3 regions of the Microbacterium betulae genome follow, and region 1 is predicted to be linked to each of the others. Evidence: predicted binding sites of a transcription regulator. Region 1 holds the regulator's gene; each other region holds the start of a gene.
What was found. The regulator HspR, encoded in region 1, represses chaperone genes until heat shock. The targets are predictions, from matches to a motif close to AAGTTGAGTCNNNNNGACTCAACTT.
Positions count from the first base shown of each region.

Region 2: N8K70_RS06020 (ATP-dependent Clp protease ATP-binding subunit) is a predicted target of HspR. The motif match lies at 4,296-4,320, and genes of this name have one in related genera.
Region 3: N8K70_RS16830 (ATP-dependent Clp protease ATP-binding subunit) is a predicted target of HspR. The motif match lies at 4,364-4,388, and genes of this name have one in related genera.

Region 1 is NZ_CP118157.1:3,312,303-3,319,179, forward strand. Features, by position in the region: gene glgX (glycogen debranching protein GlgX) at 1-1,884, opposite strand, end outside; gene N8K70_RS15640 (ribokinase) at 1,971-2,867, opposite strand; gene N8K70_RS15645 (heat shock protein transcriptional repressor HspR) at 3,117-3,560, opposite strand; gene N8K70_RS15650 (DnaJ C-terminal domain-containing protein) at 3,581-4,564, opposite strand; gene N8K70_RS15655 (nucleotide exchange factor GrpE) at 4,639-5,259, opposite strand; gene dnaK (molecular chaperone DnaK) at 5,259-6,877, opposite strand, start outside.
Region 2 is NZ_CP118157.1:1,265,042-1,271,918, reverse strand. Features, by position in the region: gene N8K70_RS06030 (nucleoside hydrolase) at 1-440, opposite strand, end outside; gene N8K70_RS06025 (3-deoxy-7-phosphoheptulonate synthase) at 487-1,563, opposite strand; gene N8K70_RS06020 (ATP-dependent Clp protease ATP-binding subunit) at 1,730-4,249, opposite strand; gene N8K70_RS06015 (EI24 domain-containing protein) at 4,372-5,112, shown strand; gene N8K70_RS06010 (histidine kinase) at 5,119-5,514, opposite strand; gene N8K70_RS06005 (WhiB family transcriptional regulator) at 5,740-5,988, shown strand; gene N8K70_RS06000 (sensor histidine kinase) at 6,042-6,877, opposite strand, start outside.
Region 3 is NZ_CP118157.1:3,575,685-3,582,561, forward strand. Features, by position in the region: gene N8K70_RS16815 (ABC transporter substrate-binding protein) at 1-669, opposite strand, end outside; TPP riboswitch at 700-810, opposite strand; gene N8K70_RS16820 (YkoF family thiamine/hydroxymethylpyrimidine-binding protein) at 843-1,478, shown strand; gene rraA (ribonuclease E activity regulator RraA) at 1,536-2,003, opposite strand; gene N8K70_RS16830 (ATP-dependent Clp protease ATP-binding subunit) at 2,128-4,341, opposite strand; gene N8K70_RS16835 (response regulator transcription factor) at 4,507-5,109, opposite strand; gene N8K70_RS16840 (sensor histidine kinase) at 5,106-6,302, opposite strand; gene N8K70_RS16845 (small multidrug efflux protein) at 6,459-6,877, shown strand, end outside.

The sequences.
Region 1 (6,877 bases):
GAGACCCGCGTCGGCCCAGTCGTCCGTCCGCATCCGGCGCCCGGCGGGGTGGAGCCAGACGAGGTCGGCCGGGCCGCCCTTGATCGTCGGCGACCCCTCGAACCAGTGGCGCTGACGGAGCGCCAGATGCTCCCGGCGCAGCCTCAGCGCCGCCTTCGTGATCTCGTACACGTCGAGCCACGCGTCGTCGGGGCGCCAGTCGACCCAGGAGATCTCGTTGTCCTGGCAGTAGGCGTTGTTGTTGCCGCCCTGCGTGCGGCCGCGCTCGTCGCCCGCCGTGATCATCGGCACGCCGTTCGAGAGGCACAGCGTCACCATGACGTTGGCGGCCTGGCGGCGCCGCAGCGCGACGATCGCCGGATCGTCGGCCTCTCCCTCGACGCCGTGATTCCACGAGCGGTTGTTGTCCGTGCCGTCGCGGTTCTCCTCGCCGTTCGCCTCGTTGTGCTTGCGGTCGTAGCTCACGAGGTCGCGCACCGTGAAGCCGTCGTGCGCGGTGACGAAGTTCACGGAGTTGTAGGCCGAGCGCCCGTCGTCGGCGTAGAGGTCGCTCGATCCGGCCAGGCGGGTGGCGACGTCGTGGATCGCGCCCTGCGCTCGCCAGAAGTCGCGGATGGTGTCGCGGTACTGGTCGTTCCACTCCACCCAGGGCGGCGGCATCCTCCCGACAAGGTAGCCGTCCGTCGAGACGTCCCACGGCTCGGCGATGAGCTTCACGTGCCGCAGCACGGGATCCTGGTCGACGGCGACGAGGAAGGCGCTCCGGAAGTCGATGTCGTGTCCGGTGCGCGTGAGGGCAGAGGTGAGGTCGAAGCGGAACCCGTCGACGTGCATCTCCGTCACCCAGTACCGCAGCGAGTCGAGGATCAGCCGCAGCGCGAACGGGTCGGACGTGTCGACGGTGTTGCCGCATCCCGTGACGTCCCAGTACGCGTCGTCGAAGCCGCTGCCCTCGCCGATCACGCGCTTGTAGAACCCGCGGTCGTCGAAGCCGCGGAAGGACAGCGTGGGGCCGCCGGGACCGGCCTCGGCCGTGTGGTTGTAGACGACGTCGAGGATGACCTCGATGCCCGCCCGGTGCATCGCGCCGACCATCCGCTTGAACTCGTCGACCTGCCCGCCGCGATCGCCCGAGGCCGAATAGGCCGCGTCCGGCGCGAAGTAGCAGAGCGTGTTGTAGCCCCAGTAGTTGACGACGCCCCGCTCGAGCAGGGCGGGCTCGGAGAAGAACTGCTGCACGGGGAGCAGCTCGACGGCCGTGACGCCGAGATCGCGCAGGTACTCCACGACGGCCGGCTCCGCGAGGCCCGCGTAGGTTCCGCGCAGCGGCTCCGGGACGCGGTCGTGCAGCTTCGTGAAGCCCTTCACGTGGAGCTCGTAGATCACGGTGTCGCGCCACCGCGTCCTCATGGGCTCGTCGCCCTCCCAGTCGAACGACGGATCGACGACGACGCTGCGCGCGGTGTACGCGGCCGAGTCGGTGTCGTCGCGGACGGTCTCGTCGTCCTCGCGCGCCCCGTGGATCGGCTGCTCCGCGATGATCGTGCCGCTCGTCGCGAGGGCGTAGGGATCGAGCAGCACCTTCCGCGGGTTGAAGCGGTCGCCGTTCGCCGGATCCCACGGCCCGTCGACCCGGTAGGCGTAGCGCTGCCCGGGCGCGATGCCGGGGATGGCGCCGTGCCAGACGCCCAGCGAGCTCTCGGTGAGCTCGTGCCGCGTCTCGCGGCCCGCCTCGTCGAAGAGGCACAGCCACATGCGCGTCGCACGCGGGGCGTGGACGGCGAAGTTCGTCGACTCGGCGCTCCACGTCGCACCCAGCGGCCGGTCGCGTCCGGGCCAGATCGCCGTCGTCTCACCCATCCGGGTCCATAGCTGCGGGCTCACACGGTCATTGTCCACGAGGTGACGACGGGGAGCAGCCATTGCGCGTCGGCGCTCCGGGACGAGAAGCGCATCCGGCGCGCGGCGTCCTAGCCGAGCACGGCCTCGATCTCCGCACGCGTCGGCATGGCCGGAGCCGCTCCCGGCCGCGTGACGGAGAGGGATGCTCCGGCCGTCGCCGCCTCGACGGCCTCCGGGAGCCCGGCGCCGCAGGCGAGCCAGGCGATGAGCACGCCGACGAAGGTGTCGCCGGCGCCCGTCGTGTCGACCGCGTCGACCGTCCGCGCCGGCACGACGTCGACGATCTCGCCGCCGCGGGCGATCAGGGCGCCCCGCGAGCCGCGCGTGACGATGACCGTGCCGGCCCGCTCGCTGAGACGCCGGGCCGCAGCCTCGCCGTCCTGCTCGCCGGAGAGCGCCAGCGCCTCCGACGCGTTCGGCACGAGGATGTCGACGAGCGGCAGCAGGCGAGCGGCCCCCGCGACGACGGGCGCGGGGGTGAGGACGGTCAGCGCGCCGGCGTCCCGCCCTGCGGCGAGCGCCCGCTCGACCAGCCCGAGCGGTCGCTCGAGCTGGAGGACGACGGCGGATGCCCGGGCGATCTGCGCGCGGTCGGCCTCCGCGAGCGCCGCCTCGCCGTTGGCGCCCGCGACGACGACGATGCTGTTCTCGCCGTCGTCGAGGACGCTCACCTGCGCGATGCCCGTCGGCTCCGCGGATGTGCGCAGGGCCGCCGTCCCGATTCCCTCGGCCTCGAGGAAGCCCCGCAGCTCGCGCCCGAACCCGTCGTCGCCCACGGCGCCGCCGAACTCCACGACGGCGCCGGCGCGTCGAGCCGCGACGGCCTGATTGAGGCCTTTGCCGCCGGCCCCGGTCGCGAAGCCCGTGCCCGCCATCGTCTCGCCGGGCTCCGGAAGGCGCGGCTGCCGGGTGATGAGGTCCATGTTCGCGCTGCCGATCACGACGATCGGTCCTGCCTGACTCATCCGCTGCCTCTTCCCTCGTCGGCCGGGGCTCCGGCCGTCCGCACCTTCACGCTAACGCCCCGTCACGGGTGAAACGCACCTGTCGCATATATGCCGCAGTTTGTGTGCTACATTCGAAGAGCCCGAAACGCACGAGCGTGCGAGTGCCCGGCCGCTTGACCCCCCCCCTCTGCGGCCGGGCACTCGTGCTCTGCGCAGGCTGACGCCATCCCGACCGGTCACGACGCGGGACGGCGGACGGCGGGGCTTCTACTCCTCCGAGCGGGGGCGCCAGAGCACGACGTCGGTCTGCCGCCGCACGCGCGTGCCGGAGCGCAGGGTGATGACGGCGCCGTTCGCGCTCGTCGCGAAGACGCGGGCGCCGGGGCGCTGCTCGCGTTCCGCGCGCAGCTCCTGCTCGAGCGCCCTGACTCGCCCGCGCAGCTCCTGCACCTCGTTCTCCATGTGCAGGATGCGCTCGATGACGGCCAGGCGGACGCCCTCGGTCGACAGGCGCGCGACCTCCCGCAGCTGCTCGATGTCGCGCAGGGAGTACCGGCGGGATCCGCCGCGCGTGCGGCCGGGGACGACGAGGCCCATCCGGTCGTACTGGCGAAGGGTCTGCGGATGCATGGCGGCGAGCTCGGCCGCCGCCGCGATCGGGAAGATCGGGGCGCGGGGATCGACTTCGGCCGGATCGCGCGGGATCGGCATCGTGCTCACCTCCTGGTTCGCTACTGCCGGGCTTTCGCCATCATGTCAGCGCGCGGGTTCTCCTTCGGCTCCGCCTCGCGGTACGCGTCGAGCGCCGCGCGCGCCCTGTCGTCGAGGTGGGAGGGGACGGCGACGTGCACCTCGGCGAGCAGGTCGCCTGTGCCCTTCTGCGACGCGATGCCGCGCCCCTTGACGCGCAGCACACGGCCCGAGGGCGTCCCGGGTGCGACGCGCAGCTTGACGGGGGTGCCGCCGAGGGTCGGGACCTCGATGGTCGCGCCGAACACCGCCTCGGTGAAGGTGACCGGCACCGTCACGCGCACGTTGAGGCCGTCGCGTGTGAAGACCGGATGCGGGCGCACGGCGATCTCCACCACGATGTCGCCGCTCTCGCCGCCGTCCGAGGAGGGACGGCCGCGGCCGCGCAGGCGGATCTTCTGCCCGTCCGCGACGCCTGCGGGGATCTTGACCTTGAACGGCTTGCCGTCCTCGCCCTGCAGCGTGATGGTCTCGCCCTTGGCGGCCGTGGTGAAGTCGATCGTGGTCCGGGCGCGCACGTCGGCGCCCTTCTGCGGGCCGCCGAATCCGCGGAATCCGCCCGAGGGCTGCCCGAACCGGCCGGAGCCGAAGTTCGTCGTGCCGCCGCCTGCGCCGAACATCGAGAAGATGTCGTCGAAGTCTGCGGGGCTGCCGCCGCGCTGCTGCGTGAAGCGGCTGAACACGTCGTCGAAGCCGCCGCCCGTGCCGCCCGCGGTGAAGCGCGCTCCGGAGCCCATGGCGCGCAGCTCGTCGTACTCGCGGCGCTGCTCCGCGTCGGAGAGCACGGCGTACGCCTCGCTGATCTCCTTGAACTTCGCCTCGGCGGCGGCGTCCCCCGGGTTCGAGTCGGGGTGGTACTTGCGGGCGAGCTTCCGGTAGGTCTTCTTCAGCTCCGCGTCACCGACGTCCTTCGAGACGCCCAGGACCTTGTAGAAGTCCTTGTCGAACCAGTCCTGACTGGCCATCTGCACCTTCTTCTCACGTTACGTCTCACGGGGGAGGGCGGCCGGCCCCGCCACGGCGGGGCCGGCCTGCACGGTCACTCCGCCGGGACGGCGACGACGACCTTCGCGGGGCGCAGCTCCACGTCGCCCAGCCGGTACCCCACCTCGACGACCTCGAGGATCGTGCTCTCGGTCGCACCGGGGGTGGGCTGCTGGAAGATCGCCTCGTGGCGCTGCGGGTCGAACGCCTCGCCGGCCTCGCCGAAGGCCGTCAGGCCCAGGCGCTCGGCGACTCCGCGCAGCTTGGCCGCCACCGCCGAGAACGGCGTGCCCTCGGCGAGGTCGCCGTGCTTGTCGGCACGGTCGAGGTCGTCGAGCACGGGCAGCAGGCCCTTCACGGCCTCGCCCTTCGCCCGGGCGATCTCGACCTCACGCTGCTCCTCGGTGCGGCGGCGGTAGTTGGCGTACTCCGCCTGCAGGCGCTTGAGGTCGTGCAGCAGCTGCGTCTCGTAGTCGCTCTTCTCCGCCTCGGCCGCCTCGTCCGTCTGCTCGGCGCTGAGGATGTCGTCCACGGTGAAGCCGTCGACGCCGTCCTCGGCCTCAGCCTGCTGCGCGTCGGGGTCGGAAGCGCTCGCCTCCGACCCGTCCGCGGCCGGCTGGACCTCGTCGCCGTCGGGCTGCTCTCCCTGGGGCTCTTCGAAGTCCTTGTCGGTCATCAGCTCTTCTTCTCGTCCTCGTCGTCGACGACCTCGGCGTCGATGACGTCCTCCTCCGGCGACTCCTGCGCGCCGTCGGGAGCGTCCTGCGGCGCCTGGGCCTGCTCGGCCTGGGCCTGCTGGTAGATGGCCTCTCCCAGCTTCGTCTGGCTCTCGTTGAGCGTGTCGAACGCGGTCTTCACCGCGTCGTCGTCGTCACCCGCGAGAGCGGTCTTGAGGGCGTCGACGTCGGCCTTCACGGAGTCCTTGACCTCGGCGGGGAGCTTCTCGTCGTTCTCCGAGATGAGCTTCTCGATCGAGTACGCGAGGGTCTCCGCCTGGTTGCGGACCTCGGCGGCCTCGCGGCGCTTCTTGTCCTCGGCCGCGTGCTCCTCGGCCTCGCGGACGAAGCGGTCGATGTCGTCCTTCGACAGCGCGCTGCCGCCGGAGATCGTGATCTTCTGCTCCTTGCCCGTGCCCTTGTCCGTCGCCGACACCTGGACGATGCCGTTGGCGTCGATGTCGAAGGTCACCTCGACCTGGGGCACGCCGCGCGGGGCTGGGGCGATGCCGGTGAGCTCGAAGGTGCCGAGCGGCTTGTTGTCGCGGGTGAACTCGCGCTCGCCCTGGAAGACCTGGATCGCGACCGACGGCTGGTTGTCGTCGGCGGTCGTGAAGGTCTCGCTGCGCTTGGTCGGGATGGCCGTGTTGCGCTCGATGAGCTTCGTGAAGATGCCGCCCTTGGTCTCGATGCCGAGGCTGAGGGGCGTGACGTCGATGAGGAGGACATCCTTGCGCTCGCCCTTGAGGACACCGGCCTGGATGGCGGCGCCGACGGCGACGACCTCGTCCGGGTTGACGCCCTTGTTGGGCTCCTGCCCGGTCTCGCTCTTGACGAGCTCGCCCACGGCGGGCATCCGGGTCGAGCCGCCCACGAGCACGACGTGCGCGATGTCGGACACCTTGATGCCGGCCTCGCGGATGACGTCCTGGAACGGCTTCTTCGTGCGCTCGAGCAGGTCTTTGGTGAGGTCCTCGAACTTCGCGCGCGTGATCGTCTCGGAGAGCGAGACGGGGCCGTTCTCGGTGAGCGACAGGTACGGGAGGTTGACACTGGTGCTCGTCGACGAGGAGAGCTCCTTCTTCGCCTGCTCCGCGGCCTCCTTGAGCCGCTGGAGGGCGATCTTGTCACCCGAGACGTCGACGCCCGTCGTCTCCTTGAACTGCTTGATGAGGTAGTCCACGACGCGCTGGTCCCAGTCGTCGCCGCCGAGGCGGTTGTCGCCGGAGGTGGCGCGCACCTGGATCGTGGAGAAGTCGTCGTCCTTGCCCACCTCGAGGAGCGAGACGTCGAACGTGCCGCCGCCGAGATCGAAGACGAGGATGAGCTCGTCCTCCTTGCCCTTGTCGAGGCCGTAGGCCAGCGCGGCCGCCGTGGGCTCGTTGATGATGCGCAGGACGTTGAGGCCCGCGATCTCGCCGGCCTCCTTGGTGGCCTGGCGCTCGGCGTCGTTGAAGTACGCCGGGACCGTGATGACGGCGTCGGTGACGGTGTCGCCGAGGTACTGCTCGGCGTCGCGCTTCAGCTTCTGGAGGATGCGCGCCGAGATCTCCTGCGGCGTGTACTTCTTGCCGTCGA
Region 2 (6,877 bases), 1.6 Mb from region 1:
CGGACGCGCGAGGGCAGCCCGGGGTCGGCGTCGAGCGCGTGCGCGAGGTTCGTGAGGGGGCCGACGGCGACGATCTCCAGCTCGCCCGCGTGCTCGCGGCCGAGGCGCAGCAGCAGCTCCACGGCGCTCTCCGGCGCGAGCGCGGGGACGTACCGTGGATCGGCGCATCCGCCCTGTCCGTCGTCCCCGTGCACGTGCGTCGCGAAGTCGACGACCTCGCCGCCGAGGTAGGGCCCTTCCGCGCCCCGCGCGACGGGGACGTCGGCGCGTCCGGCGAGATCGAGCACGTACGCCGTGTTGCGCGCGGCCTGCGAGACGTCGATGTTGCCCCAGGTCGTCGTGCAGGCCAGCAGCTCGACCTCGGGAGCACGGCATGCGGTGAGGATGGCCAGGGTGTCGTCGATGCCGGTATCGACATCCAGCACGATCTTCGTCGTCACCGCTTCAGGGTATTCGGCGCGCATTGCGGGGAGATGACGGGCCGGCTCAGCCGCGGCGCCTCCGCACGCCGTGCGCCAGCCGCGCGAGCACGCCCTCCGTCGCCTCCCAGGACATGCACGCGTCCGTCACGCTCTGCCCGTACACGAGCCCCTCCGGTCCCGCCGCGACGTCGAGGCGCTGCGCTCCGCCGACGATGTTGCTCTCGAGCATGACCCCCGCGACGGCCCCGCCCGCGGCCACCTGCTCCGCGAGCCCGGCGGCGACCTCCGCCTGACGCACGTGGTCCTTGCCGCTGTTGCCGTGGCTCGCGTCCACGATCAGCCGCGGCGACAGGCCCGCCGCGGCGAGCCGCTCGCTCGCCCGCCGCACGTGCTCGGGCCCGTGGTTCGGCCCGTCGGCGCCGCCGCGCAGGATCACCGATGTGTCGGGGTTGCCGGTCGTCGTGACGAGGCCGGCGCGTCCGTCGCCGCCGATTCCGAGGAACGCCTGGGGGCCCGACGCCGAGACGGCGGCGTCGACGGCGACCTGCAGGCCGCCGTCCGTGCCGTTCTTGAAGCCGATCGGCATCGACAGGCCCGAGGCGAGCTGGCGATGGATCTGGCTCTCCGTCGTGCGCGCCCCGATCGCGCCCCATGCGACGAGATCGGCGATGTACTGCGGGCTCAGGGGCTCGAGGAACTCCGTCGCGGTCGGAAGCCCCAAGGCGGCGACGTCGAGCAGGAAGCGCCGGGCGGCCCGCAGGCCGGCCTCGACGTCGTGGCTCCCGTCGAGGTGCGGGTCGTTGATGAGGCCCTTCCACCCCACCGTGGTGCGCGGCTTCTCGAAGTATGCGCGCATCACGACGAGGAGGTCGTTGCGATGCCGCTCGGCCTGTGCGGCGAGCCGCCGGGCGTAGTCGAGCCCCGCGACGGGATCGTGGATGGAGCAGGGGCCGGCGACGACGAGCAGCCGGTCGTCGTCGCCCGCCATGACCGCGCGCACCGCTTCCCGGCTCCGCCGGACGAGCGAGGCCTCATCGGGCCCGGCGGGCAGCTCCGCCGCGATCTCGGCGGGGCTCGGGATGGCCGTGAACGCGGCGACGTGCAGATCGGAGACGGCCGGTGCGGCCTCGAGAGTGGTCATCGTGCGGGGTCCTGTCCGTGATCGGCGGCGGACCCTGCGCAGAGCCCGCCGTGACGGCGAAGGGCAGAGCTTTCGCTCTGCCCTGTCGGCTCTTGAGGGTGCGGGTAGCGCTACATCGCCGCCGGCCCCTCCAGAGCCGACTCGAGATACGCATACCAGCGCTTGGTCATGAGGAAACCCTAGCGTACGCGCGCACCACGATCTCGCCGTCGACGACGTCGAGCGCGGCGTCGCCGCCGTCGGCGAGCTCGCCGCTCACGAAGAGGTCGGCGATGCGGTCGTCGACCTCCCGCTGGATGAGCCGACGCAGCGGACGCGCGCCGGACTCGGGCTCGTAGCCGCGCTCGGCCAGCCACGCGACGGCGGCCTCGGTCACCTCCAGCGTGACCTCGCGCCGGGCGAGCCGTTCGCGGGTCGCGCCGAGGAGGAGGCCGACGATGCGGCCGAGCTGCTCCTCGTCGAGCCGGCGGAACAGCACGATCTCGTCGATCCGGTTGAGGAACTCCGGCCGCATCGACTCGCGCAGGCGCCCCATCACCCGATCGCGCAGATCCTTCTCGTCGAACTCGCGCCCCGTCGCCGAGAAGCCGATCGCACCGGAGCGCGATGTGAGGAACTCGCTTCCGAGGTTCGACGTCATGACGACGACCGTGTTGCGGAAGTCGACCGTGCGCCCCTGCCCGTCGGTCAGCCGGCCGTCGTCGAGCACCTGCAGCAGCAGGTTGAACACGTCGGGATGGGCCTTCTCGATCTCGTCGAACAGCACGATCGAGTACGGGTTGCGCCGCACGCGCTCCGTGAGCTGCCCGGCCTCGTCGTATCCGACGTATCCCGGAGGGGATCCGACGAGCCGCGACACGGTGTGCCGCTCGCCGAACTCGCTCATGTCGAAGCGCACGACGGCGCTCTCGTCGTCGAACAGGCTCGTCGCGAGCGCCTTGGCCAGCTCCGTCTTGCCCACGCCCGTCGGGCCGAGGAACAGGAAGGATCCGACGGGACGATGCGCGTCGCCCATGCCGGTGCGACTGCGCCGGACGGCCTTCGCGACGGCCGCGACGGCGTCGTCCTGCCCGACCACGCGCGCGTGCAGCTCGTCCTCCAGCGTCGCGAGGCGCTCGCGCTCGCTCTCGGTGAGCCGGTTCACGGGGATGCCCGTCGTCCGGCTGATGACCGCCGCGATCTCGGGCTCGCCGACGACCGCGCCGACGCCGTCGCCGGGTGTCGTGGCCTCGGCCAGACGCGCCTGCAGGGCGACGATCTCGTCGCGGACGCGCGACGCCTCCTCGTAGTGCTCGGCCGACACCGCGGCGTTCTTCTCCCCCTCGAGCTCGGCCAGGCGCGCGACGAGCTCCTGCGTGTCCACGGGGGCGCCGAGACGGAGCCTCAGGCGCGCGCCGGCCTGATCGATGAGGTCGATCGCCTTGTCCGGGAGCACGCGCTCGGTGAGGTAGCGGTCGCTCAGCTCGACCGCCGCGCGCAGGGCGTCGTCGGTGTAGCTCACGCGGTGATGCTCTTCGTACGCGGGGCGCAGGCCCTGGAGGATCGCGACCGCGTCGCCGATCGAGGGCTCGCCCACGCGCACCGGCTGGAAGCGGCGCTCCAGCGCCGAGTCCTTCTCGATGACGCGGTACTCCCTGAGGGTCGTCGCGCCGACGAGGTGCAGCTCGCCGCGCGCGAGACGGGGCTTCAGGATGTTGCCCGCGTCCATCGCCCCGTCGTTGCCGCCGCCTGCGCCCACGAGCATGTGGATCTCGTCGACGAACAGGATCAGCTCGTCCTTGCGGGCCGCGACCTCGTCCATCGTCTTGGTGAGGCGCTCCTCGAAGTCCCCGCGGTACCGCGTGCCGGCGAGCATGGCCGGCAGGTCGAGTGAGACGACCCGCTTGTCGCGGAGCTGGTCCGGGACGGCGCCCGCGACGATGGCGGATGCGAGCCCCTCCACGACCGCCGTCTTCCCCACGCCCGCCTCGCCGACGAGCACCGGGTTGTTCTTCGTCCGGCGCGAGAGGATCTCGATCGTCTGCTCGATCTCGTCGGCGCGTCCGATCACGGGGTCGAGCTCTCCGGCGAGCGCCCGTGCCGTGAGGTCGGTGCCGTACTTCTCGAGCATCGAGCCGCCGCTCGCGCCCTGCTCGGGCGTCGCGGGCGCGGCGCCGGGCGCCGTCGCCTCGCGGACGCCCTGGGTGAGCGCCTCCGCCGTCACGCCGGAGCCGGCGAGGATCTGGCCGGCGGGCGTGTCCTGCGCGAGCACGAGGGCGAAGAAGAGGTGCTCGGGATCGATGTAGGTCGACCCGGACGAGCGCGCGACCTGGAAGGCGTGGAACAGCGCTCGCTGGACGGCCTGCGTCACCGCGGCCGTGTCGACCTCCGCCGCCTCGCCGGGCCGCGGGAGCCTCTCCTCGGCGGCGCGGCCGATGGCGGCGACGTCGCCTCCGACCCGGCCGACCGCATCGGCGACGGCGGGGTCCTCGACGAGCACGCGCAGCACGTGCAGGGCGTCGAGCTCGCGCTGGCCGCGTTCGAGGGCGAAGCGCCCCGCCCGCTGCAGAAGCTCCTGCGTACGTGCGCCCAGGAAGCGGCTCAGATCGATGGAGCGTGTCACGCGAGCACGCTCGCCCTGCAGGTAGCGGGCGAGGAACTCGTCGAACGAGCTCGGGCCGTCCTGGGGGAAGTTGTTCTCGGGCATATCCCGTCGTCTCCTCGAAGTTGCGTCGATCCGTGTCAAGTATGAGAACTTGAGTCGGACTATATCAAGTCAAACGGATGAGCCCGTCCGGTATTCCCGCCGCCGTTTGGTTACATGGAGGGATGAGCGAGTTCTGGCAGGGCGTGCGCACCCTCTTCGCGGGGTTCGGATGGTGGCGCCGACGCCCGCGGACGATGGCGGCGGCGCTCGTCCCCGGCGCCGTCGTCGGCGCGCTCATGACGGCGGGGATCATCGCCCTGGTCGCCTTCCTCCCCGCGCTCGTCGACGCGCTCACGCCGTTCGCCGACGACGGGGGCGCCTTCTGGGCGATCGCCGTGCGGATCCTCATCGGCATCGCCGTCCTCGCCGGCGGGATCGTCCTCGCCGTGACGACCTTCACGGCGCTCACCCTGCTCGTCGGCGAGCCGTTCTACGACCGGGTCTGGCGCTCGGTCGAGGAGGAGGCCGTCGGCGGGGTGCCCGAGGCGCGCTACGGGCTCTGGCGTTCCGCACGGGATGCGTTCTCGCTCGTCCTCCGGGGTCTCGGCGTGGCCGCCCTCTCCGTCGCCATCGGCTTCGCGCCCCTCGTCGGCGCGCCGCTCGCCGCCACGACCGGCGTCGCCCTGAGCGGCTGGATGCTCGCCGACGAGCTCACCGCGCGCGCCCTCTCCGCCCGCGGGCTCGGGCCCCGGCGGCGGCGTGCGCTGCGGCGCGCCCGCCGCGCACGCGTGTGGGGCTTCGGCGTCGCCACGCACCTGTGCCTCATGGTGCCGCTCGCCGCGATCGTCGCGATGCCGGCGGCGGTCGCCGGCAGCACGCTGCTCGCGCAGGCGCTCCTCGACGACGAGGCCGCGCGTCGCTGATCCCCGTCAGCCGGCGTTCCCGTGGGCCTCGGCGCGACCGGCGTCGCGCGTCGCGAGCAGGACGACCACGAGCACCGTCACGGCCGGCAGCCCGAGGGCCGCCCCGATCCCCCACTGGGCGTACGCGCCCGTCACGGACCCCACCGCGATCGCGATGACGAGCAGCTGCACGACGATCGCGCCGGAGCGTCCCCACGACCGCCCCGCCCCGATGCCGAGGGCGAAGGCCCCCACGGCCACGGCGCCGACGACCGTCAGGACGACGAGCGCGATCGCGCTCGGAAGCGACGTGACCTCGGCGGTGCCGAGCGTCACGGCCTGCCATCCGGCGAGCGCGAGCATGCCCACCGCCTCCAGCGCGACGAGGACCGTCGCGATCCGCACGATCGGAGGCACCGGCATCCGCTCTCCCGCTCTTCGTCTCTCACACCGTTCACGGCGTGCCATCAGGGAACGGAGAGAAAAAACTCTTGCCCGAAATCGACGCGTGTATGACAATTGTTAACGGTGTGTTTCCCACAGCGTGGTGGGTCGGAGCCGAGACGGCCCGACGCACATCCAGCGTAACCCACCCGATTCGTCACGCTGTGCTTTCTCTGAGAAACCCACCCCGCAAGGAGCACCCCTATGGACTGGCGCGACAAGGCCGCCTGCCTCACCGTCGACCCCGAGCTGTTCTTCCCCGTCGGGAACACCGGTCCGGCGATCGACCAGATCGAGAAGGCGAAGTCGGTCTGCGCCCGCTGCACGGTCACCGAGGTCTGCCTGCAGTACGCCCTCGAGACCGGCCAGGACTCGGGAGTCTGGGGCGGCCTCAGCGAGGACGAGCGCCGTGCCCTCAAGCGTCGCGCCGCCCGCGCGCGCCGCGCGTCCTGACGCGTTGACAGGAGAGAGGCCCCGCTGCGGCGGGGCCTCTCTCCTGTCCGGACTCAGCTGCGGATCCAGCGCAGCGGGACGGCGATCGTCACCTGCGTGCCGCCGTCGAAGGCGATTCCCGGCTCGTCGATCGTCGACCATTCGATCGTGCCGCTGAGCTCGCCCTGGATGAGCGTCCGCACGATCTGCGTGCCGAGGCCCCGCCCCACCTGACCGTCGGGAAGGCCGCTGCCGGTGTCCCGCACGCGCACCTCGAGCCGGTCGTCGTCCCGGTCGGCGACGATCTCCACATCGCCCTCCCTCCCCGCGAGACCGTGCTCGACGGCGTTCGTGACGATCTCCGTGAGGGCCAGCGCGAGGGGTGTCGCGTATTCGCTGGGGAGCGTCCCGAAGCGCCCCGTCGTTCGCGTGTGCGCGACGGTATTCTGCGCGGCCGCGACCTCCGCGACGAGCCGCAGCACGCGGGCGAACACCTCGTCGAAGTCGACGTTCTGCGCGAGTCCCTCCGAGAGCGTGTCGTGCACGACGGCGATGGCCGCGACCCGCTGCATCGCCTGCAGCAGCGACTCGCGGGCCTCCTCCGAGGACGTGCGCCGCGCCTGGATGCGCAGGAGCGACGCGACCGTCTGCAGGTTGTTCTTCACCCGGTGGTGGATCTCGCGGATGGTCGCGTCCTTCGTGATGAGCTCCTGCTCCTGGTTGCGCAGCTCGCTCACATCCCGGCAGAGCACGATGGCGCCCGTGCGATGGCCGTGATCCTTCAGCGGGATGGCGCGCAGCGAGACGGTCACCCCGCCCGACTCGATGTCGCTGCGCCACGGCGCACGCCCCGACACGAGGATCGGCAGACGCTCGTCGACGTCGCGCGAGACGGGAAGGATCTGGCTCG
Region 3 (6,877 bases), 260 kb from region 1:
GGGAAGGCCGTAGTCCTGGTAGCGGAAGGCCGTGTAGGGATGGCCGTCGAGGTCCGCCTGGACGTCCTCCCACGTCGACACGGAGAGCGTGAAGTCGATGCGCCCCTGGCTGAGCGCCTCGTAGGCGCCCGTGTCGAGGACGACCTCCTCGAAGTCGCCCTCCCCGCCGTCGCCGACGATGACGGTCTCGGCGATCGCGCCGTACAGCGGCGAGCCGAACCCGCCGAAGACACCGCCGTCGAGGTCGGCGGGGCGCGCGATGTCGGAGCGGTCGCCGAGGGCGACGAGACGACCGGTGTCGCTCTGCGTCACGGCGAGCACCGACACGATGTCGAGACCCGCGGTGCGCCCCAGCTGCACGCTCGCCTGCCCGCCGATGCCGAAGTCGGCCTCGCCGGCGGAGACGAGGCCGGGGGAGGAGGCCGACCCGTAGGGGAGGATCTCGATCCGGAGCCCCTCGTCCTGGAAGTAGCCGAGGGCGTCGGCGACGTACACGCCGATGTGGTTGGTGTTCGGCGCCCAGTCGAGGGCGAACGACACCGGCGTGAGCCCTTCGCCTCCCTCGCCCGACGGGGCGGCCTGTCCCGCGCATCCCGCGACGAGGACGCCCGCGGCGAGGACGGCGGCTGCCGCGAGCGGGCGCGGACGAGCGGATGGTTGCAGACGCATATGCGTGCCCTTCGGTCGCTGACGGGGCACGGGGATGAAGAGATGCCTCCCTGCGCTGGCATGACCCAGATCAGGTTCGACGGTCGAAGGTTGGATGACCTTCCTCTCAGCCCGGCCTACCGGACTCCCGTGTGCTCGCCATCGTAACCTGTGCGGCGGCTATGGTGGTCGGCGTGACCCCCGAGCAGACCGGCATCGCCGTCCCCCCGATCACCCCGCAGGAGTACGGCGTGGGCGCCCGCTTCACGCTGTCGGTGTACGACTCCGACTACGTCTCGATCATCCTGGGCGCGCTCGGGGAGGCGGATGCGGACGGCCTCGTCGTGGAGACGAACGACATCTCCACGTTCGTCGGGGGCACGGAGCAGCGGGTCGCGGGGTTCCTGCGGGACGTGATCGCCGCCGCCGCAGCGCGCGGCGCGCACCTCTCCGCGAGCATCCTCCTCTCGCGCGGCTGCCCGGGGGAGCTGCAGTGCGAGCTGCCTCCCGGGGCGACCGCCCTCGCCGCATCGCCGATCGCCCTCGCCGCCACGGGGGTCCGCGCCCGTGCGCACTGGTCGCTGTATCCGCTCCTCGACGCCGGTCAGGCCGGCGGCGACCACATGGCGGCGATCGCCGCGGCCGTCGATCACGCGAGGGAGACCGGGCTGTATGCGGGGTCCGACCACTACGCCACGCGCCTCGACGGCGACCTCGCCGACGTGCTGGAGACCGCCGCGAACGCCTGGATCCTCGTCGGCCGCACCGTGCAGCACGTGACGACGCACCTCACGGTGTCGATCAACAGCCCCTCCGTCGTCGCCGGCTGAGGCCGCCCGCGCGTCATCCCCGCGGTCGAGATGGCGAGGACGGCAACGGCTGCCGCATCAGCGCTCGACGAGCACGCCGTCGGCGTCGGCCCAGACGTGCGCGCCGGGCGTGAAGACGACGCCGGCGATCTCGACGGGCACGTCGATCTCGCCCGTCCCCTCCTTGGCGCTCTTGCGCGGGTTCGATCCGAGCGCCTTCACGCCGAGCGGGAGCGCGCCGATCGCGAGGCGGTCGCGGACGGCGCCGTGCACGATGACGCCGGACCACCCGTTCTCGACCGCCGACGCCGCGATGACGTCGCCCACGAGGGCGGACTCCAGCGACCCGCCGCCGTCGACGACGAGCACCGCACCGTCCCCGGGCGTCGCGAGGACGCGCCTGACGAGCGCGTTGTCGCGGAAGCATCGCACGGTCCGGACGGGGCCGTCGAACGCGGCCCTTCCGCCGATGTCCTGAAGCGGCAGGGAAAGGGAGTCGAGGGCGTCCCCGCGCTCGTCGGAGAGGTCGGCCGTCGCGATGGTCATGTCCCCGACGATAGCGACCGGCTCCCCGCCCCGGCTCATATGACGAATTCGACCCGCTTCGCGCGGCGAAGCGGGTCGAGTTCGTCATTCGAACGAGCCGGGATGGCCGGTGTGCGCGCGGGCGTCAGTCGTCGACGATCTCGGCCTCGATGACGTCGTCGTCCGGCTCGGGCGCCGCGGTCTGGCCCAGGCTCGCGAGCGCGAGGTGGTCGCCGGCCGCGTCGACGTCGACCCTCACGGTGTCGCCGTCGCGCACCCCGCCGGAGAGGATCGCCATCGCGAGGCGGTCCTGGATCTCCTGCTGGATGAGACGCCGGAGCGGACGCGCGCCGTACACCGGGTCGTAGCCGCGCTCGGCGAGCCAGGCCCTGGCGTCGGGCGTGACGGCGAGGGTCAGACGCCGTTCGGAGAGCCGCCTCTGCAGCGCGTCGACCTGGAGCTCGACGATCTGCGCGAGGTCGTCCTGGCTGAGCGTCTGGAAGACGACGATGTCGTCGAGCCGGTTCACGAACTCGGGCTTGAACGACTGCCGCACGAGCTGCAGCACCTGGTCGCGCTTGACGTCGGCGGAGATCGTCGGGTCGACGAGGATGGGCGAGCCGATGTTGGAGGTGAGGATGAGGATGACGTTCTTGAAGTCGACCGTCCGGCCCTGTCCATCCGTCAGCCGGCCGTCGTCCATCACCTGGAGCAGCACGTCGAACACCTCGGGGTGCGCCTTCTCGACCTCGTCGAGCAGCACGACGCCGTAGGGGCGCCGGCGCACGGCCTCGGTGAGCTGGCCGCCCTGCTCGTACCCGACGTATCCCGGAGGGGCGCCGACGAGGCGCGAGACGGAGTGCTTCTCGCCGTACTCCGACATGTCGATGCGCACCATGGCGTGCTCGTCGTCGAAGAGGAACTCCGCGAGCGCCTTGGCGAGCTCGGTCTTCCCCACGCCCGTCGGCCCGAGGAAGAGGAACGAGCCGGTCGGACGGTTCGGGTCGTTGATGCCCGCGCGCGAGCGGCGGACCGCGTCGGACACGGCCTTCACGGCGTCCTTCTGCCCGATCAGGCGCCTGCCGAGCTCCGCCTCGAGGTGCAGGAGCTTCTCCGTCTCGCCCTGGAGCAGGCGCCCGAGGGGGATGCCCGTCCAGGCGGCGATGACGGAGGCGATGTCGTCCTCCGTGACCTGCTCGTTGACCATCCGCGGCTCCTCGCTCACGACGTCGGCCTGCTGCTCGGCCTCGGCCAGCTGCGCCTCGAGCTGCTTGATGGTCTCGTACTGCAGCTTCGACGCCTTCGCGTAGTCGGCCTCGCGCAGGGCGCGATCGCGCTCGGTGACGGCCTCGTCGAGGCGCTTCTTGAGGTCGCCCACCCGGTTCAGGCCGCCGCGTTCGCGCTCCCACCGCCGCTCCAGGACGTCCAGCTCGGCCGAGGCCGTCGCCATCTGCTCGCGGAGCTTCGCGAGGCGCTCCTTCGACGCGGCGTCCTTCTCCTTCTTCAGCGCGAGCTCCTCCAGGCGCATCCGGTCGACCTGGCGCTTGAGCTGGTCGATCTCGACGGGGCTGGAGTCGATCTCCATCTTGAGGCGACTCATCGCCTCGTCGATGAGGTCGATGGCCTTGTCGGGCAGCTGCCGGCTCGGGATGTAGCGGTTCGAGAGGGATGCCGCGGCGACGAGGGCGCTGTCGCTGATCGTCACGCCGTGGTGCGCCTCGTACCGCCCCTTGAGTCCGCGCAGGATGGCGACGGTGTCCTCGACGGTCGGCTCGCCGACGTACACCTGCTGGAACCGACGCTCGAGCGCGGCGTCCTTCTCGATGAACTCGCGGTACTCGTTGAGCGTCGTGGCGCCGATCAGGCGCAGCTCGCCGCGCGCGAGCATGGGCTTGAGCATGTTGGCCGCCGCGACCGATCCCTCGCCGCCGCCCGCGCCCATGAGGACGTGCAGCTCGTCGATGAAGGTGATGACGCGTCCCTCGGACTCGGAGATCTCCTGCAGGACCTTCTTCAGGCGCTCCTCGAACTGGCCGCGGTACATCGCGCCGGCGACGAGGGCGGAGATGTCGAGCGAGATGAGCGCCTTGCCCTTGAGGCTCTCCGCCACGTCGCCCGCCACGATGCGCTGCGCGAGGCCCTCCACCACGGCGGTCTTGCCGACGCCGGGCTCGCCGATGAGCACGGGGTTGTTCTTGGTGCGCCGGGTGAGCACCTGGCTGACGCGACGGATCTCGCTGTCGCGCCCGATCACCGGGTCGAGCTTGCCCTGCTCGGCACGCTCGGTGAGGTTGATGCCGAACTGCTCGAGGGCGCTCTTCTGCTCCTCCTGCTGCTCAGGCACCTGGTTCGCCTGCATCGTGTTCCTCCTGCGGTCGTGAAACTTGAGCCGTCATGACTCAACTTTAACATCTGCGGGTGCTGGAGGGAAGCGCACGATGTCCGTTTGTGGGGGGAAAACGCCGTTTACCCGGTGGGGAAAGCGGCGTTTTCCCCCCACAAACGGGGAGGCTGACGAGCCGGCTCAGATCCAGCCGTGCTCCTCGGCGTGGAGCACGGCCTGCTGGCGCGTCTCGACGCCGAGCTTGCTCAGCACCGCGGAGACGTGGTTGCGCACGGTGCCGGGAGCGAGCGACAGCGTCCGCGCGATCTGGCCGGTCGTCTCGCCACGGCGCCCGACGCGCAGCACGTCGAGCTCCCGCGCGGTGAGGGGGCAGCGCTCGTCGGCGAGCGCGTCGGCGGCGACCTCGGGGTCGACGTACCGGGCCCCCGCGGCCACGCGGCGGATGACCTCGGCGACCTCGTCGGCGCCGCGCGACTTCGGCAAGAACCCCGCGACTCCCGAGGCGAGCGCACGTCGCAGCACGCCAGGGCGTGCGTGCCGCGTCACCACCACGCAGCGGGCCGTGATCGAGCGGCTCAGGCGTGCGGCGACCTCCACGCCGTCGAGACCGGGCATCTCGAGGTCGAGCAGGCACACGTCGGGCTCGAGGCGGATGGCCTCCGCGACCGCCTGGGTGCCGTCGGCGCATTCCGCCACGACGTCGATGTCGTCCTCGAGGCGCAGCAGGGCGGCCAGCGCCGAGCGGATCATCCCCTCGTCGTCGGCGAGCAGCACGCGGATCATCGTGCCGGCTCCGCCGGGACCGTCACGGTCACGGCGAACTCCTCGCCGTCCCGACGCACGTCGAGCGTCCCTCCCGCGTCGGCGACGCGGCGGCCGACGCCGTCCAGCCCCGCACCGTCCGGGTCTTCCGGCGCGTCCGTCATCCGGTCGTTCGCGATCTCGTAGCGCCATCCGTCGTCCGCCCGGACGAGGGACAGCCGCGCGCGGCGACCGCCGCCGTGACGCAGCACGTTCGTCGTGGTCTCCCGGATGACCGGCCCCAGCACGGAGGCCGGGGCGCCGCCGGCGTCGGGCGGCACCGTCAGCGACACGTCGACGCCCGCGGCCCGCAGCAGATCCCGTGCGTTGGCGAGCTCGTCGCCCAGCGGCACCGACCGGAAACCCGTCGCGAGGTCTCGCGTGCCCTGCATCGCCTCCGCGACGCTCACGCGGGCCGCGCGCACCTGCTCGATCGCGGCGTCCTCGCCCCGGCCCATGAGCCTCTCGGCGAGCTCGAGCTGCAGTGCGACGACCTGCAGGTGGTGGCCCTGCAGGTCGTGGACGTCGGTCGCGACGCGCAGCCGCTCCTGCGTGGCGGCGAGCTTCGCCTCCGCCACGCGTGCCCGATCGAGGGCGACCAGCACATCCCACCACCACAGCGAGAAGACCGTCATCGCGGGCAGGATCATCGCGTACACCGCGACGGCCGGCCAGCCGGCGGAGCTCAGGATGCCGCCGTCGACGTCGATGCGCGAATCGACGAACCACAGGAGTCCCTGCGCGGCCGTGAGCGCGAGGGTGAGTCGCAGCCGGACGCCGCGCGGCCAGTTGAGAAGCAGGATCGCCTGCACGGGGAGCAGCGCGGCGACGACCCAGCTCTGCACGACGGCGCCCACCGTGATCCCGCAGGCCGCCGCGACGAGCAGCAACGACACCAGCCCGGGCGCGACGAGCGGCGATGAATCGGTGCGGTCGCGGTAGGCGACGAGCACAGGGACGGTCGACGCCGTCCACACGAGGCCGGCGACGAGGACGAGCGCCGTCTGGGACGCCGAGTCGCTCACGGGCCGCCACGCGACCGTCGAGAGCAGCACGACGAGGAGCTCGAGGAGGACCACGCCCCCGACCGTGTACCACCACGTCGCCGAGACGCCGCGCGTCAGATCGAGCGCGGCACGGCCCGCGGGCGGGTTCTCACGCGACCTCGTGCTCACGACGTCCACAGTACGGCCGTGACACATGTCACGGATGGCGCGTGCCGGATGCCCGGGATCCGGTGACATCCCGGCACTGCCGCGGCGCGGCCGGCGGCGATGGACTGGAGGCGTCCACGGGGATGGCCCCGACGCGACGGCGAACAGGAGCAGAGCATGAACCTCATCGAGTCCTTCCAGAACCTCGTGGCACAGGTGCCCGACCTCGTCCAACCGCTCATCGTCGCCCTCGCCGGCGCCGTCCCGTTCATCGAGGGCGAGGGCGCCGCGGCGATCGGGATCATCGGCGGCATCCACCCGGTCGTCGCCGGCATCGCCGCCGCGATCGGCAACTTCGCATGCGTCGCCCTGCTCGTGCTGCTCGGTGCGGGCGCGCGCCGCGCCGTCGTCACGCGCCGCCAGGGGCGCGTGCGGGACGAGGCCCTCGTCGCGGCCGGGCAGGCGGGCGGCGGCGTCGTCGGGCCCGTCGTCGAGCCGACCTCGCCGCGCAGGGAGAAGTTCCAGCGCGCGCTCGTGCGCTACGGCGTCCCGGGCGTGAGCCTGCTCGGCCCCCTCCTGCTGCCGACGCACTTCAC